Regions from separate parts of the Azospirillum sp. Marseille-Q6669 genome, predicted to be linked through region 3. Evidence: riboswitches for the same ligand, from Rfam matches in the RefSeq annotation. Region 3 holds a riboswitch; each other region holds the start of a gene.

Evidence for each region. A riboswitch is a leader RNA that binds a small molecule or an ion and turns the genes downstream of it on or off. The one in region 3 is predicted to bind thiamine pyrophosphate.
Region 1: it holds a riboswitch for thiamine pyrophosphate, as region 3 does, so the genes downstream of both, ACWPXE_RS12120 (ABC transporter substrate-binding protein) here and ACWPXE_RS07390 (LuxE/PaaK family acyltransferase) in region 3, are expected to answer to the same signal.
Region 2: it holds a riboswitch for thiamine pyrophosphate, as region 3 does, so the genes downstream of both, thiC (phosphomethylpyrimidine synthase ThiC) here and ACWPXE_RS07390 (LuxE/PaaK family acyltransferase) in region 3, are expected to answer to the same signal.
Region 4: it holds a riboswitch for thiamine pyrophosphate, as region 3 does, so the genes downstream of both, thiO (glycine oxidase ThiO) here and ACWPXE_RS07390 (LuxE/PaaK family acyltransferase) in region 3, are expected to answer to the same signal.

The regions. Positions count from the first base shown of each region.
Region 1 is NZ_CBCOOP010000002.1:192,206-196,550, reverse strand. Features, by position in the region: gene ACWPXE_RS12130 (branched-chain amino acid ABC transporter ATP-binding protein/permease) at 1-1,037, opposite strand, end outside; gene ACWPXE_RS12125 (branched-chain amino acid ABC transporter permease) at 1,030-1,914, opposite strand; gene ACWPXE_RS12120 (ABC transporter substrate-binding protein) at 1,922-3,064, opposite strand; TPP riboswitch at 3,134-3,231, opposite strand; gene ACWPXE_RS12115 (STAS domain-containing protein) at 3,393-3,770, shown strand; gene ACWPXE_RS12110 (DMT family transporter) at 3,775-4,345, opposite strand, start outside.
Region 2 is NZ_CBCOOP010000002.1:496,442-500,786, forward strand. Features, by position in the region: gene oxlT (oxalate/formate MFS antiporter) at 1-284, shown strand, start outside; gene ACWPXE_RS13575 (hypothetical protein) at 376-564, opposite strand; TPP riboswitch at 769-881, shown strand; gene thiC (phosphomethylpyrimidine synthase ThiC) at 998-2,839, shown strand; gene oxlT (oxalate/formate MFS antiporter) at 2,924-4,222, opposite strand.
Region 3 is NZ_CBCOOP010000001.1:1,669,706-1,674,050, forward strand. Features, by position in the region: gene ACWPXE_RS07385 (acyl-CoA reductase) at 1-1,181, opposite strand, end outside; gene ACWPXE_RS07390 (LuxE/PaaK family acyltransferase) at 1,178-2,257, opposite strand; TPP riboswitch at 2,334-2,463, opposite strand; gene ACWPXE_RS07395 (class I SAM-dependent methyltransferase) at 2,507-3,082, opposite strand; gene ACWPXE_RS07400 (acetylornithine deacetylase/succinyl-diaminopimelate desuccinylase family protein) at 3,125-4,345, opposite strand, start outside.
Region 4 is NZ_CBCOOP010000006.1:611,845-616,189, forward strand. Features, by position in the region: gene mgtE (magnesium transporter) at 27-1,466, shown strand; TPP riboswitch at 1,513-1,616, shown strand; gene thiO (glycine oxidase ThiO) at 1,608-2,777, shown strand; gene thiS (sulfur carrier protein ThiS) at 2,774-2,983, shown strand; gene thiG (thiazole synthase) at 3,178-3,948, shown strand; gene ACWPXE_RS31410 (PaaI family thioesterase) at 4,013-4,345, shown strand, end outside.

The DNA.
Region 1 (4,345 bases), on a different contig from region 3:
CGCAGCAAAGGCCCATTCGGAATGGCCATTTCCGGCGGAGCTTTGGGCTTCGGCAAGAGCACTGGGCGGGCCGGGAACAGCCGATCGAGCAGGCCGGTCAACCCATGCGGGGCCAGCACGATGGTGGCGAGCAGCGCCACCCCATAGACGATCAGATAGCTGCGCTCCAGGAAGCGGAACCACTCCGGCAGGTGGAGCAGCAGCACCGCTCCCAGGATCGCCCCGGCCACCCGCCCGCGCCCGCCGACCACGGCGATGGTGAGGACGGAGACCATGACGGGGAACTCCAACACTTCCGGCGAGACGACGCGCTGGGTGTGCACCGCCAGGGCGCCTGCCGCCCCGGCATAGACGGCGCTCAGCGCGAAGGCGGCCAACCGCAGCCCGCCGACGTCCAGACCCAGCGCTCCCGCCGCCAGCGGGTCGTCGCGAACCAGAGTCAGCGCCCGTCCCCAGCGCCCTCGCACCAGCCTCCAGGCGAGCAGCCCGCCCAGCGCCACGAAGCCCCAGACCACCGCCGCCAGCGGCAGCCCGCGCGGCACCGCCCAGCCGAACAGGACGATGCCCGGCACGCCCGGCAGCCCGTTGGCGCCGCCGGTCAGGGCGGGGCTGTTGACCGCCAGCAGATGGACGACCTGCGCGATGCCCAGCGTCGCCAGCGCGAAGTAATGGGATTCCAGCCGCAGCACCGGCAGCCCGACCAGCAGGGCCAGCAGCAGCGGCACCAGAAGAGACACCGGGAAGGTCGCGGCGAAGCCCCACCCCCACTGGCTGCCCAAGATGCCGGTGGCGTAGGCCCCGATCCCGAAAAAGGCGCCGTGGGCCAGCGAAAGCGCACCGCCAAGTCCGAAGACGATCTGGAACCCGATAGCGGCCAGCGCGTACACCCCCGCCACCGTCAGCACGCGCAGCCCGTACGGCGACGCGTACAGCAGCGCGTACGCCACCAGCACCGCGACCCCAATCACCTCCCCCGCCCAGCGGGGGAGGGTCAGGGTGGGGGCAAGCGCCCACACCTTATGCACGATCCTACGCACGGCGCCGCGCCGCCTCACCGAACAGCCCCTGCGGACGGGCGACCAGGATGACCAGCAGCGTCGCGTAGAGCAGCCCCAGCGCCACCGGATAGGACAGAACCGACGACACCCCCACCTCGAACAGCGCGATCAGCAGCGCGCCGGCCACCGCGCCGGGGACGGAACCCCAGCCGCCGATGGTCACGGCGATGTAGGCCTTGAGGATCAGGTCGCCGCCCGCCGTCGGCGTGACGAAGTAGCGGTTGGCAAGCAGCAGCCCCGCCGCCCCGGCGAAGGCGGTGCCCAGCGCGAAGGTGATCAGGATCATCGCCGTCACCGGCACGCCGCAGGCCCGCGCCATCTCCGGGTCCTGCGCCGTAGCGCGCAGGCGGCGGCCGAGCTGGGTCCGCCCGAACAGCCACTGCTGCCCGGCGATGAGCAGAGCGGCAACGGCGATGATGGCCAGCGACTGCTCCGCCACCACCAGCCCGCCGAGGTCGAGCGTTCCCCCGCTCAGCAGCGGCGGTGCCGCCCGTGGTTCCGGCCCGAACAGGACGGAGGCGCCGTTTTGCAGGATGATCCCCGCCGCGATGGTGCTGATGAAGACCGCCACCGGCGGGCGGCGGCGCAGCGGCAGATAGGCCGCAGCCGCCAGCAGCAGCCCCAGCCCGGCCATCAGCACCAGCACCACCGGCAGCAGAAGCAGTCCGGGCAGCGGCAGATAACCCGGCAGATGCGGCGCCAGCGCCACGCCGAGCAGCCCGCCGGCCATCACTAGATCGCCCTGCGCGAAATTCACCGCCGCGGTGGCGTTCAGCACCAGCACGAAGCCCAGCGCGACCAGCGCGTAGGCCGCACCCAGGGCGAGGCCGTTGACGAGAAGCTGCAGGGTGATCAAGGCCCGCTCACTTCACCATGCCGGACACCACGCCGGTCAGGTTGTCGTAGCGCTTGGCGATCGCCGGCACGCGCGAGGCGCCGTCGTAGCAGACGATCACGGCGGAATGCGCCATGTTGCCCTTGCCGTCTGACCGGTAGGTCATGGCGAGTCCCTGGTGGGTACCGGCGGACAGGGCCTTGCGCACCGCTTCCGCGCTGTCAGCACCGCCCTGCACCGCCGCCAGCACCATGCGGATGCCATCATATTGGCCGAGCGCGAAGGCATCCGGCTCCGCGTTGAAGGCGGCGCGGTAGGCGGTGGTGAAGGCCTCCACCTCCGGGCTGCCGCCGGAGATCGGCGAGGCCGCCGTCTCGGCGCAAACGCCCTTCAACTCGGCCGGTTCCAGAAGCGCCGCGGTGCTCGGCTGGTGCATGGCGGAGCCGGCGACGATCGGCACCGCCACCCCGTTGGCCGCCGCCTGCCGGATGAACAGGGCGGTCGGGCCGGAATGGAGGTGCAGCACCAGCACGTCGGGCTTGGCGGCCAGCGCCTTAGTCAGGACCGGCAGCAGATCCTTGGCGGCGGGGTCCACCCCCTCCTCGAACACCGGCTCGACGCCGAGCTTCTTGAAAGCCTGCTCCAGATGGGCCTTGCCGCTCTGTCCGTAGGCGGTCGTCTGATAGATCACCGCCGGGCGCTTCCTGCCCAGCTCCTCCGTCACGTAGCGGGCGTGGGCCTCCTTGGTCACGGCGTCGCCGGGGAAGAAGCGGAAGACCCAGGGGTTGCCCTGCTCGGTGATGCTCGCCGTGCCCGACACGGTGACCAGCGGAATGCCGTAATCCTGGGCCAGCGGCAGCATCGCCAGCATCTGCGTGCCCAGCATGCTGGCCGCCACCGCCGTGACCTTGCCGCCCGCCGCGCGCTCCAACGCCGTGACCGCGGCCTCCGGCGAGGTGCCGGTGTCGATCACCTCCGACCGCACCGCCACTCCCGCGGGCGCGTCCTTCAGCGCCAGGACGGCGCCGTTGCGCTGGCTCGTGCCTTCCAGCGACAGGAAGCCGGTCAGCGGCACCAGCACAGGGACCGAGGCCTCGCCCGCCAGCACCGTCCCCGACAGGAGCGACGCCGAGACGGCGGTTGCCGAGAGAATGGAAAGGAAGCGCCGCATGGATGTGTCTCCTCCTGCCCGGCGAAGAACCGCGCGAGGACGAGGAGGCCAGGGGTATAGCGGCGGCACAGCCTCGAACGCTTGGCTCCCTTCGCTGGCATGACCCAGATCAGGTTCGATGGGTGTGGTCTCAGCCCGCCTTGCGGCAGGCACCCCAGCCGTTCGTGTGCACAGTGTGAGCCCGGCGCCCGGCTGTCAAGCGGCAGCCCGGCGCCTTTTCACAATTTGGCAACGGAACAGACACCGGAGAGTCGCGTTTCCCGTGGTTCCTTCCACCGCCCCCGGCCCGCGCCGGACCGTCGCCCCAACCGGAAAGTCGCCACGAAGCATGCGGCCCATCCCGTCGCACAGCACCGTCACCTTGCACCCCTTCGCCACGGCACAGGGCGGATACGGGCTGCGCGCCATCCTGTCGGGGCGGGTCGACCACGCGGCCCTGCCCGGCCTGACGCCCCTGCTCCGCCGCGTTGCGGACGCACAGGCCCTGACGCTGCGCGTCGATCTGGGACGGGTGGAGTTCCTCGATTCCTGCGGCATCGGCATTCTGCTGGCGCTCCGCAATGCGGTGCTCGACCGCGGCGGCGCCATCGCCTTCGAGAATCATCCGCCGCGCATCCGGCGCGTGCTGGAACGCAGCCGGATCATCGCGCTGACCGCCCCGCCGCTTTCCCCGGATGATTGCTTGGCTCTTCCCGCCGCCGCCTGACCCGTCAGTCGCTGCGGCGCAGCGTTTCCCGATAGAGGATGTAGAGCCCGCTGGCGATGATGATCCCCGCCCCGGCCAGCACGGTGGGGGTCGGCACGTCGCCGAAGACCAGGAAACCAAGCAGGGTCGCCCAGATCATCCCCGTATACTCGAAGGGCGCCACCACCGCGGCGCGACCCAGGCGGAAGGCCTGGGTCATCAGCACCTGCGCCGCCCCGCCCAGTGTGCCGACCAGAAGCATCAGCCCGAGGTCGAACCCGCCCGGCTGCACCCAGTCAGGGATCGCCGCCACACCGCTCACCACCGTGGTGGTCAGCAGCAGATAGACGACGATGGCCGTGTTGCTCTCCGTCCGCGACAGGCCGCGCACCGCGATCATCGCCAGCGCGTAGAAGAAGGCCGCGGCCACGCCGACAAAAATCGGCAGGAGCGGCGCATCGGCCTCCGGGCGGGCCATCACCACCACGCCGCCGAACCCGACCAGCACCGCCGCCCAGCGCCGCCAGCCCACCGGCTCGCCGAGCAGCGGCATCGACAGCGCCGTGATGAACAGCGGCCCGGCGAAGCTCAGCACA
Region 2 (4,345 bases), on a different contig from region 3:
CCACCTCCGCGGACACCTTCGGCACCAAGCATGCGGCGAAGATCTACGGTGTGCTGTACTGCGCCAAGGGTGTGGCGGCTCTCCTGGTCCCGCTGGGCAACCTGCTGATGGAGGCCACCGGCACCTGGGCGACCGTTCTCTACATCTGCGCCACCATGGACCTCATCGCGGCCTTCTGCGCCATCGCGGTCCTGCGGCCCATGTTGCGCAAGCACCATGCCCGAAACGCCGAACTCGCCGCCCAGCAGGGTCCTGGTGGGCTGGCGGTGCAGCCCGGCCACTGATCGGTCCGCGAAGGCCCCACGGTTTCGCACCACGGGTGACTTTATCTTGGACGATGGCCGCCGCGCGCACCCCGCGCGGCGGCCTTCTTTTTTACTCCAGGAAGAAAGGGCGGTTGTGCCCCTCGCCGGACTGGTTGAAGCGGTCCGACGACCAAAGGCCGTCCGGCTGCTCGTCCTGGGGATCGGAAGTCCACTCGTCCTCCTCCCGCATCAGCAGGGTCAGGCCGTGGCCCATCAGGCCGGCCAGGGCGACGAAGGCGATCAGTTGGGATTCGAGCATGGGACGGGCTCCGGGCACTCGGGAGGGGGCGTTGCTTTTTGTTGTTGTGATGCAGCATAGCGACCCGGCTCAGGCTGCGCAATAGGATTTTGTATACCAGATAATGGATACCAGAATCGCGCCACGTGCATTGATGGGGATGGCTTCGCTGTGAATCGCGCCCGGAATCGCGTTGACGTGGGTGGGGCGGATGGTTCAGCATGGCGACGTTCCAAGGGGAGCCCCATAGCACGGGGCTGAGATGATGCCGTAAGGCGCCGAACCCTTTGAACCTGATCCGGGTCGTACCGGCGTAGGGACAGGAACAAACGGGCCACGGTCACGCGCATCCCCATCGCGCACCCCTTCCTGGGGACCGCTCCGGTCGTCCGTTCTGCCGCTCCGTCACACCCGGGTCTCCAACGATCCTATGTGCGATGGAGATCCACAGCAGATGCCCGACTCTCTTCCCCCCGCTTCCCAAAAGGCCGCGCCGTCCGACCATTTTTCGGTGACGACCGGTCCGCTGCCGTCCTCCAGCAAGGTCCATGTGGCCGGGGAGCGTTTCCCCGACCTGCGCGTGGCGATGCGCGACATCCATGTCGGCGGCGGCGAGCCGCCGGTGCGCGTCTACGACACCTCCGGCCCCTACAGCGATCCGGCCGTACAGACCGACATCCGCCGCGGCCTGGCGGAGCTGCGCCGCTCCTGGATCGAGGCCCGCGGCGACGTCGAGGCCTATGAGGGCCGCGAGGTCCGTCCGGAGGACGACGGGCTGCGCGTCGGGGAGGCGCGCGCCGTGCCCGTCTTCGACCGCGCCGGACGCCGTCCGTTGCGCGGCAAGCCGGGCCGGACGGTCACGCAGATGGCCTACGCCCGCGCCGGCATCGTCACGCCGGAGATGGAATACATCGCCGTTCGCGAGAATCTGGGCCGGCAACGGCTGGCCGAGGCGGCGGCGCGGGACGGCGACGACTTCGGCGCCTCCATCCCCGACCATGTGACGCCGGAGTTCGTCCGCGACGAGGTGGCGCGCGGGCGGGCGATCATCCCATCCAACATCAACCACCCCGAATCGGAGCCGATGATCATCGGCCGCAACTTCCTCACCAAGATCAACGCGAACATCGGCAACTCCGCCGTCGCGTCCTCGGTGGGGGAGGAGGTCGACAAGATGGTCTGGTCGATCCGCTGGGGCGCCGACACCGTCATGGACCTGTCCACCGGCCGCAACATCCACACCACCCGCGAATGGATTCTGCGCAACAGCCCGGTTCCCATCGGCACCGTGCCGATCTATCAGGCGCTGGAGAAGGTCGGCGGCAAGGCCGAGGACCTGACCTGGGAGATCTTCCGCGACACGCTGATCGAGCAGGCGGAGCAGGGGGTGGACTATTTCACCATCCACGCCGGCATCCGTCTGGCGCACATCCCGCTGACCGCGAAGCGCACCACCGGCATCGTGTCGCGCGGCGGCTCGATCATGGCGAAATGGTGCCTGTCGCATCACCGCGAGAGCTTCCTCTACGAGCGGTTCGAGGAGATCTGCGAGATCATGAAGGCGTACGACGTCGCCTTCTCGCTGGGTGACGGTCTGCGCCCCGGCTCCATCGCCGACGCCAACGACGCTGCCCAGTTCGCCGAGCTGGAGACGTTGGGCGAGCTGACCAAGATCGCGTGGAAGCACGACGTGCAGGTGATGATCGAGGGGCCGGGCCATGTGCCCATGCACAAGATCAAGGCCAACGTCGACAAGCAGCTTGCGCTGTGCGGCGAGGCGCCCTTCTACACGCTCGGGCCGCTGACCACCGACATCGCGCCGGGCTACGACCACATCACCAGCGCCATCGGTGCCGCCATGATCGGCTGGTTTGGCACGGCGATGCTCTGCTACGTCACGCCGAAGGAGCATTTGGGGCTGCCGGACCGCGACGACGTGAAGGTGGGTGTGGTCACCTACAAGATCGCCGCCCACGCCGCCGACCTCGCCAAGGGCCATCCCGGCGCCCAGGAACGCGACGACGCCTTGTCGCGCGCCCGTTTTGAGTTCCGCTGGCGCGACCAGTTCCACCTGTCGCTCGACCCGGAGACGGCGGAGCGCTTCCACGACCAGACCCTGCCGGCGGAAGGGGCGAAGGTCGCGCACTTCTGTTCGATGTGCGGACCGAAGTTCTGCTCGATGAAGATCACGCAGGAGGTGCGGGAATACGCCAACTCCGGCATGGCCGAGATGTCGGAGAGCTTCCGCGCCAAGGGCGGGGAGATCTACCTGGAGGAGGGGCAGGCGGCGGACTGACCTCCCAAATCGAAAAGGGGGCGCCCTTGCAGGCGCCCCCTCGCTTCGGCTCCTTCCCCAAGGCGGGGGGAGGGGAAGAGAGCGTCAGGACATGGCCGTTACGCTTCGGCCGCCCGACGCGGTCAGCGACTCCGCCGCCATGCGGTTGCGCATCGGGCGCAGGACGAACAGGGCCAGCACCGCGGCCAGCGCGTTGACGGCGGCGGCCAGCAGGAAGACAGCGTGCCAGCTTCCCGTCGCGTCGGCGATGATGTTGGCGAAGGGGATCAGCAGCGCCGCCGTGCCCTTGGCGGTGTAGAGCAGCCCGGCGTTGCTGGCGGCGAACTTCGACCCGAAGGTGTCGGCGCAGCAGGCCGGGAACAGGCTGTAGATCTCGCCCCAGGCGAAGAAGACCAGACCGGTCAGCAGCACGAAGGCCACCGGGTCGCGGCCGTAGAGGCTGAGCGCGACGATGCCCACCGCCTCGATGGCGAAGGCGATGAACATGGTGTTCTCGCGCCCGATGTGGTCGGACACCCAGCCGAAGAACGGGCGGGTCAGCCCGTTCAGCACCCGGTCGATGGACAGGGCGAAGGTCAGGGCGGGCAGAGTCAGGCCGAGGATGCTGACCGGCGCGTGGGCCAGCCCGAAGTCCTGGGCGATCGGGCCGAGCTGAGCGGTCGCCATCAGCCCGCCACCGGCCACCATCACGAACATGGCGTACATGACCCAGAAGACCGGCGTGCGGACCATCTGACTCGGCGTGTACTGCCGCTGCGCGGGCGGGGCGGCGAAGCCGCCGCGGGCGAGAGGGGCGGAGGGCGGGGCGACCAGCAGCCAGGCGAGCGCGAAGACCACCAGCCCCTGGCCCAGCCCGAAGGCCATGAAGGTCGCCTCGTAGCCCGAGGTCTCGATCATCGTGGCGATGGGCACCACCGTCAGGGCGGAGCCGGCTCCGAAGCCCGCCGCAGTGATGCCGGCGGCCAGACCGCGCCGGTCGGGAAACCATTTCAGTGCGTTGCCGACGCAGGTGCCGTAGACGGCGCCCGCCCCGATGCCGCCGATGGCCGCCGCGACGTAGAGCACGAGCAGCGAATCCGCCACCGCGTTCAGCGCCCAGGAGGCGGCGCAGAGCACCGAGCCGAACAGCACGACGATCCGCGGGCCGAAGCGGTCCACGAACCAGCCCTCGACGGGCACCAGCCATGTTTCGGTGACGATGAAGATGGTGAAGGCCACCTGGATGGCCGCACGGCCCCATCCGTGCTTGTCGTCGATGGGTTCGACGAAGAGGGTCCATCCGTACTGCAGATTGGCGATCATCGACATGCAGATGACGCCGGCAAGCAACTGCATCCAACGCCCGCCGACAGGCAGGGCGCTTTGCGCACCGGTTTGGCGCATATGGTTCCTCCCGGATGGTCCGCGATCTCGTTCTTGTCCTGGCGCGCGCGGGGTGCGTTCGGTGCCCGACCGCTTCGCTTTATCCTTCGAACAGGGCAATCCGGATGCATGCCGTTGGCATGC
Region 3 (4,345 bases):
ACCGTCACCGTGCGGTTCAGCCCGCAAGGGCTCAGGCCGTCCGCGGCGTCGGTGTAGGCGATGGCCCAGCTTCCCGCCGGATCGCCCAGCAGGGCGCGGCTGGGGTCGGCAAAGCCCTTCGTCTCCTCCGCGTTGCGCCAGGACGCGACGCCGCCCGCCTCGGCCATCGACAGGGGGCGGCGCGGGAACTTGCTGCCCAGCGCGTCCAGCTCGTGCGCCAGATAGGCGGCGAACGCGCGCGGGGACACCCGCCCGCCGCGCTCCACGAAAAAGGTCTGGGGTGAGTAGCAGCCCTGCTGGTCGTAGCGCGCCACGTCGTAGGCCGCCTGCCGCGCCACCGCCCCCGCCTTCCCGGCGTCGAGCGCGGAGCGGGCGACCATGCCGAAGCTGATCTTGTGGCCGTAGGGGAGGAAGCGCGTGGTGATCGGCACCCGCGCCCGGATGGCCGCCAGCGCGTCGTTGCCGCCATAGGCGACCACCGTGTCGGCGCGGCTCAGCCACGCGCGCTCCGCCGCCTCGTCGCCGCCCTTCCACCAGACGATGGCGATGCAGTCGGCCAGCTCCGGGTCGATCTCCGCCAGGATTTGCACGAACCAGCCGGCGAACAGCGGCTCGGCGCTCGGCAGCTTGCCGACCGTGCCGGCCTTCACCAGCAGGCCGGAAATCAGGCTCCACAGCGGCAGGCCCGGCACGTTGCCCGCCCAGACGTGCAGCAGCTGCTCCGGCCCGAAGGCGCGGGCGAAGCCGCCCTTGGGCATGGGCTGGAAATCGTCGAGCACCGCCGGGTTGGCGAAATCCTCGGCGATGAATTTCCGAAGCTCCGGCCCGCGGAAGGTCTTCAGATAGCCGGTCAGCCCCAGCCGGACCATCTCGGCGTCATAGCCGGTGACCAGCGGCAGCAGACGTTCCGCCTTTTGCCGCCACGGGTCGTCGCGGTCGAGCAGCCGGGCGACGGCGCGGTCGATGGCGGCGGCGATCTCCGCGACCGTGCGGCTTCTCAGGTAAGTCCGCGCGTTCGTCCGCACCCGCGTTGCCAATTCAGCGATCTGCGCCTCGGTCAGCACCGGCACCGCCACGTCGAGCGTCTCGGCGCCGCGCCGGAAGGTCAGCGTCCGCCAGTCCACCGCGTCGGCGGACAGCCCCGGCAGATGCCCGGCGCGCTCCATCAAGCCAACGGTCATGGGGCCCGCGCCGCTTTGAGGAAGTCCTCGACCGCCATGGAGCAGCCCTTGGCGTCCGCCCCGTCGGCCCGGCCGAGGAGCTGGAAACCGCCGTCCACCTCCACCCCCGCGTCCTCGGTCAGAATGGCGGAAGCGCAGTTGAAATGGGCCAGATCGTGATGGACCAGCACGCCGACGCTGCCGCGCGGCACCTCCTGCCCGGTCAGCGGGTTGATGACCCGGCTGCGTATCCAGTGCGGGCCGGACTTCACCGACGGGCAGGTCTCGTTGCCGTCGTCGTAGAACTGGGTGCTCAGCTCCGTCATGCCGTACATGTTGATGCACAGCCGGCGCGGCACGCCGAAGGTGGCGGACAGGCGGCCGTAGAACTCCTCCGCCGCCATCTCCCGCGACTGGCCCTTGAAGCCGCCGGTGTCGAGGATGCGGCTGCCCGCCGGCAGGGCGAAGCTCCGCCCCCGCTCGGCCAGCGCGTCCATCAGATGCACGACGCTGAAGCTCGCCCCCAGCAGGGCGTAGGGTTCGCCGGTTTCCTCGGCGCGGGACAGCGCCTCGATCGCCCCGTCCACGTCCAGCCCGGCGTCGGAGACGAAATAGCGGCTCTCATCCGTCCCGAACTCGCTCTTCGCCAGCGCCAGATAATGGGCGAGCGAGGAGTTGGGCATCGCCTGCTCGGTCGGGAACAGGATTCCCATGCGCAGCCGGTCAAACTCGCCCATGAAGCGGCGGCGGAAATTGACGGTCATCGAGCGGTCGTAGACCGCCAGCGTCGGATGGTGGCTCTTGCCCCGCACGCCCTTGGTGGTGCCGCTGGTCATGAAGACGTGCGGGCACTCCTCCGGCGGGCGTCCGCTCAGCGTCAGGTCCTTGAAGGCGCTGATCGGCACGGCGGGCACGTCGCGCCAGCTCTTCACCGTGCGCAGGGTGCGCGCCCGCTGGGTGGCGAAGCGGCGGTAGGGGGCGTTGGTCTCGAACTGGTGGGCGAAGACGGCCAGCGCCATGCGGTTGAACGCCTCCTCGTCCGCCTCTTCGGCGGCGATGAAGGCCAGCAGGTCTTCGACAAGTCGGGCTTCGGTCACGTCCGCACACACCTTTTGCAGCGCCAACAAACTGTTGCCGGAGCAAACGGTGTCTGGATGGAATGGGGGTACGCCGTGCCGCCCTTCAGTCCCGTCCCTACGCCGGTATGACCCGGATCAGGTTCGATGGGTCACCGCGTTGTCCGGATGAAAGCGCCGGACCGGCGGAGTCTCAGCCTCCTAGCGAGGCCCCCCAGGGAACACTTCGCAAGCTAAGGGACCGGCCCCCGCCCGTCAAGCCGGTCGGGCTCAGGCGGCGCCCTTCACCACCTCCAGGACCATGGCGATCTCGTCGATGACGTTGTTCTGGCTTTCCATTGCCTCCATCACCTCCTGGTTCGTGACCTCCCCGGACGCCAGCTTGTGGTGCCAGCGCGGGGTCGGGGCGTAGACGATCGACAGCATGCGGAAATCGACGTTCAGATGCATCGCCAAGCGGGTGTTGGGCCAGCCTCGCTCGATGAATGTCCGGTTCTCCTCCATCGAGAACAGGCTCAGCACGTTGGGCGTAATGGGGCGGACGTGGGTCGGATCGCCGAGATAGCCGTCGCTGCGCGGGTGCGGCACCTTGATGGTGATCCGCGCGCCGTGGCGGCAGACTCGGTACAGCTCCTTCATGATGTTCAGGAAGCCCTCGGTCGTCTGGCCCATATGCTCCAGCGCGTGGATGAGTTGGACGTCGGCGACGCTGCTCTCCTCGAACGGCCAGGGCACGACCTCCAGGTCGGCGACGATGTCCGGCCCGAAGGTGCCGTACTTGTCCACGTTGACGTAGCCGGCAAGCCGCGTGTCGCCGCAGCCGAGGTTGAGCTTGAGGTCCGACATCGCGCGCGTTTCCGGCCAGCCGTTGTTGCCACGAAAGCGACCTTACACCTCCCGCCGCAGCAGCGACAGGGCGGCCATCGCCATGACCTGCGCGGAATGGACCATGTCGTCGATGTCCACATACTCGTCCGGCTGGTGGGCGAGGTCGAGGATGCCGGGGCCGTAGGCGATGCAGTCCTTCAGATGCCCAACCCGCGCGATGTGCTTCTGGTCGTAGGTGCCGGGGGACACCACCTGCACCGCCGGGCGGCCCAGCACCGTCTCGATGGCCGCCCCCACCGCCCGCACCACCGGCGCGTCGGCGTCGGTCAGGGTGGGCAGAAAGGCCAGAACCTCGCGCAGCTCGTAATCGAAGCCGGGGCGCTCGCGGCGCAGATCCTCCAGGATGGCGGTGATCTCCGCCCGCACCTCCTCCGGGTCCTCCTCGATCAGATAGCGGCGGTCGATGACCATACGGCAGCGGTCAGGCACCATCGGGCTGGGCAGGCCGCCGTGATCCTCCGGCTGGCCGCCATGGATGGCGTTGATGTTCAGGGTGGACTGCCGCGCCCCCTCCGGCACCACCGGCATGGCGGTGCGCTTGGCGGCCAAGCGGGGGAGCAGCTCCGTCTCGATCCGGTGCAGCACGGCGCCCATATGGCGCACCGCGCAGTTGCCGAGGAAGGGCATGGAGCCGTGGGCGACGCGGCCCTTCGTCTCGATCTCCGCCCACCAGACGCCGCGGTGGCCGATGCACACACGGTCCACGTTCAGCGGCTCCGGGATGATGACGTGGTCGACCCGCGGGCGGGAGAAATAGCCGAGCGTGGCGAGATGCCCGACCCCGCCGTAGCCGCCGGACTCCTCATCCACCGTGCCTGAGATTTCCAGCGCGCCGGGGAAGGGGATGCCCGCCTCCAGGATCGCTTCCACGGCGATGATCGACGCGGCGATCCCGCCCTTCATGTCGCAGGCGCCGCGGCCGTAGACGCGCCCGTCCTTCACTACCCCTTCGAAGGGATCGACCGTCCAGCCCTGGCCGGCGGGCACCACGTCGATGTGGCCGTTGAAATGCACGCAGGGGCCGGGCTCGCGCCCTTCGATGCGGGCGATGACGTTGGTGCGCGGGTAGCGGTCGCTGTCGCCCGGCGCGCCATCCGCCCGCACATACTCCACGGCGAAACCGCGCCCGGCCAGCCGCCGCCCAAGGAACTCCGCGCAGTCGGTGTAGACGTCGCCCGGCGGGTTCACGGTGGGGATGCGGATCAGGTCGCGGGTCAGCGC
Region 4 (4,345 bases), on a different contig from region 3:
TGCCATCGTGAAGGGAGGGTGCCGCCATGCACACCGACCGCCAGGAACCGGATCGTATCCAGGACGATGTGCCGCACCCGGCCGAACGCCCCGACCCGCCCCGCGAGGACGGCGAGGAGGAGCGCGCCTATGGTGTTAAGCCGGAGTTCGTGGAGGAGATCGTCGAGCGGCTGCACGCCGGACGGCGCGACGATCTGCGCGCGGAGGTGGACAAGCTTCACCCCGCCGACATCGCCGACCTGATCGAGCAACTCGGCCACGACGACCGGGAGGCGCTGATCGGCGTCCTGCGCCCCGACTTCGACGGCGAGGTGCTGAGCTACCTCAACCCCGATCTCCGCGAGGAGATCGTCGAGCTGTTCGAGCCGAAGGAGCTGGCCGCCGCCGTCGCGGAGCTGGACACCGACGACGCCGTCGACGTCATCGAGGATCTGGACGAGGACACCCGGCGCGAGGTTCTGGAGAATCTGCCGGCCGCCGACCGGGCGCTGGTCCAGGAGAACCTGACCTACGACGAGTACACCGCCGGCCGCCTGATGCAGCGCGATCTGGTGGCGGTGCCGCAGTTCTGGACGGTGGGCAAGACCATCGATTACGTCCGCGCCGCCACCGACGAGCTGCCGGAGGACTTCTACGACATCTTCGTCGTCGATCCGATGCACCGGGTGGTCGGTGCGGTGCCGCTGTCGCGCCTGCTGCGCCAGAAGCGGTCGGTCCGCATCGCCGATCTGGTGACGGAGGAGGTGGACACCATCCCCGCCACCATGGACCAGGAGGAGGTGGCGAACCTGTTCCGCCAATACGCCCTGGTCTCCGCCCCCGTGGTGGACGCCGGTGGGCGGCTGATCGGCGTCATCACCGTCGACGACGTGGTCCACATCATCGACGAGGAGGCCGAGGACGACATCGGCAAGCTGGGCGGCGTCGGCGACACCTCCATCTACCGCTCGGTTCTGGAAACCTCGCGCTCGCGCATTTCCTGGCTGGGCGTGAATCTGTTTACCGCCTTCGCGGCGGCGGGCGTCATCTCGCTGTTCGAGGCGACCATCGAACAGATCGTGGCGCTGGCCGTGCTGATGCCGATCACCGCCTCAATGGGCGGCAACGCCGGGACCCAGACCCTGACCGTGGCGGTGCGCGCCCTGGCGACACGCGAGCTGTCGTCCTCCAACGCCCCCCGCGTGGTGGGTAAGGAGGTGCTCGTTGGGCTGCTCAACGGCGCCGTCTTCGCCACGCTGGTCGGGGCCATCGCCGCGACGTGGTTCGAGCCGATGATCGGCTTGGTCATCGGCTGTGCCATGGTCATCAACCTGTTCGTCGCCGGCCTGTGCGGGGTGCTGATTCCCATCGGACTGGACCGGCTGGGCGTCGATCCGGCGGTGGCGAGTTCGGTCTTCCTGACCACCATGACCGACGTCATCGGGTTCCTGTCCTTCTTGGGGCTGGCGTCGCTTTTGTTGTTGTGACCAACGAAAAGGGGCTTGCCAAAGGCGGCCCTCTTCCGGATGATCCGGGCATTGGCTGGGGTGCCGTGCGGGATGAGCCCGCGCGGCTGAGATCACACCCATCGAACCTGTCTGGATAATGCCAGCGAAGGGAGCCGCCGCATGGTATCCGCGCCCTTATTTCATTCTGATTCCGCGAAACCCACCGTCGCCGTGATCGGCGCCGGGGTGGTCGGCCTCTCCATCGCCTGGAGGCTGGCCGTCGCCGGCTGCCGGGTTGAGGTCTTCGACCGTGGCGCTGCCGGCCGGGGCGCCAGCCACGCCGCGGGCGGGATGCTCGCCGCCTGCGTGGAGACCGAACCCGGCGAAGAGAGCCTTCTGCCGCTGACCCGCGCCTCCCAGGACCTGTGGCCCGCCTTCGCGGCGGAGTTGGAGGCCGCCTCCGGCATGGCGGTGGACCTGCGCGGCGAAGGCACGATGGTCATCGCGCTGAACGCCGACGACGCCGCCAAGGTGCGGTTCCTGCACGACTTCCAGACCAAGCTCGGCCTGCCCGTGGAATGGCTGAGCGGGGCGGAGGTGCGTCGGCGCGAACCCTATCTCCAGCCGGGCGTGGCCGGCGCGCTGTTCTGCGCCGGCGACCATCAAGTCGACAACCGCAAGGTTGCCACCGCCCTGCACGCCGCCGCCCTGCGGGCCGGCGCCGTGGTGCACGAGTACGCCGAGGTGTCCCGCATCGAGATCCGCGGCGGCCGCGCCGTCGGCGTCCAGGTTGGCAACCGGCTTTTCGAGGCCGACCGGGTGGTTCTGGCCGCCGGGGCGTGGTCGGGTTGGATCGACGGCCTGTCCCCGGCGGTGCGTCCGCCGGTGCGTCCGGTGAAGGGCCAGATGCTCTGTTTGCGCATGGACCCCCGCCTGCCGCTGCTGCGCCATGTGGTGTGGACCCCCGGCACCTACCTGATCCCGCGGCTGGACGGGCGGCTGCTCGTCGGCGCCACGACGGAGGAGCGCGGATTCGACGACCGGCTGACCGCCGGGGGCCAGTTCGCCCTGCTGGAAGGGGCGTGGCGCGCCCTGCCGGGCATCGCCGAGCTGCCCATCGAGGAGGCGTGGGCCGGCTTCCGCCCCGGCACCCGCGACGACGCCCCGATCCTCGGCCTCTCGGAGGTGGAGGGTCTGGTCTACGCCACCGGGCACCACCGCAACGGCATCCTGCTGACCCCGGTCACCGCGGACTCGGTGGCGCGGCTGGTCCTGACCGGAGAGGCCGATCCGGTGATCCGCCCCTTCGCGCTCGACCGTTTCGCCCAGCCGAAGGGGGCCGCGGCATGAGCGCCCGCATCCGCGTGAACGGGCGGGAGGAGGACCTCGCCGCCCCCACCGTCGCCGCCCTGCTGGCCGGGCGGGGAATCGCCGCGGGCACCCACGGGGTCGCGGTCGCCCTTAACGGCGCCGTTCTGCCGTCCCGCCGCTGGGACGAGACGCCCCTGTGCGCGGGCGACGCCTTGGAGATCATCCGCCCCGTGCAGGGCGGGTAAAGGGCAGCAGTTCCAACCAACGGCATTTCCCTCTCCCGCCTCGGGAGAGGGTGCCCGCGTCAGCGGGCGGGTGAGGGTCGCACGAGGATTGTGGCGCTGATTCTTGGCGGCACCCTCACCCTTCCCACGCTCCGCGCGGGCCCCTTCCCTCTCCCGGGGCGGGAGAGGGAGTATCGGTCAATGAGGACACACCCATGAACGACACGCTCACCATAGCGGGCCGTGAGTTCCGCTCGCGCCTGTTTCTCGGCACCGCCGGCTACCCGAACCAGCAGGTGATGCTGGATGCGCTGGAGGCCAGCGGCAGCGACCTGGTCACGCTGGCCATCCGGCGCATCAGCCTGGACGGCTATTCGGAGAGCCTCGTCGACGTCATCGGCGATCGCGCCGGGCTGCTGCCCAACACCGCCGGCTGTTTGACCGCCAAGGAGGCGGTGCTGACCGCCCAGCTCGCCCGCGAGGCGCTGGGCGTGGACTGGATCAAGCTGGAGGTCATCGGCGACCGCGAGCTGCTCTACCCCGACGTCGAGGAGCTGCTGCGCGCGACCGAGGAACTGGTGGCCGACGGCTTCACCGTTCTGCCCTACTGCAACGACGATCCGGTGACCTGCCGCAAGCTCGCCGACCTGGGTGCTGCGGCGGTGATGCCGCTGGGCGCCTTCATCGGCTCGGGGCTGGGCATCCGCAACCCGCACGCCATCGAGACGATCTGCGCGCGCAGCCCGGTGCCGGTGGTTCTGGACGCCGGAATCGGCACGGCGTCGGACGCCGCCCTGGCGATGGAACTGGGCTGCGCCGCCGTCCTGCTGAACACCGCGGTGTCGAAGGCGCGCGACCCGGTGCGCATGGCGGCGGCGATGCGCGACGCGGTGGCGGCGGGGCGGGCGGCCCGTCTGGCCGGGCGCATGCCGAAACGCGCCTTCGCGGAAGCGTCGAGCCCGCAGCTCGGCTTGATCGGAACGTAAGGGTGGCGCAGGGTAAGGGCCGTCCGATTTCGACCCCCCGAACACAATCAGAGAGACCCGAGACGTGCTCAAGACCTTCGAACCGCGCGATCCGGACTGGGAGGCGCGCTGCCGCGCCAGCTTCGAACGCCAGCCGATCTGCAAGACGCTGGGGATCGAGCTGACGCGGCTGGAGCCCGGCTTTTGCGAGATGCGCCTGCCGTTCCGCGCCGACCTGACGCAGCAGCACGGCTTCTTCCACGCGGGCATGGTCAGCACGCTGGCCGACAACGCCGGGGGCTACGCCGGCTACACGCTGATGCCGGCGGGCAGCGAGGTCTTGGCGGTGGAGTTCAAGGTCAATCTGATGGCGCCGGCCAAGGGCGAGGTGATGATCGCCCGCGCCCGCGTGTTGAAG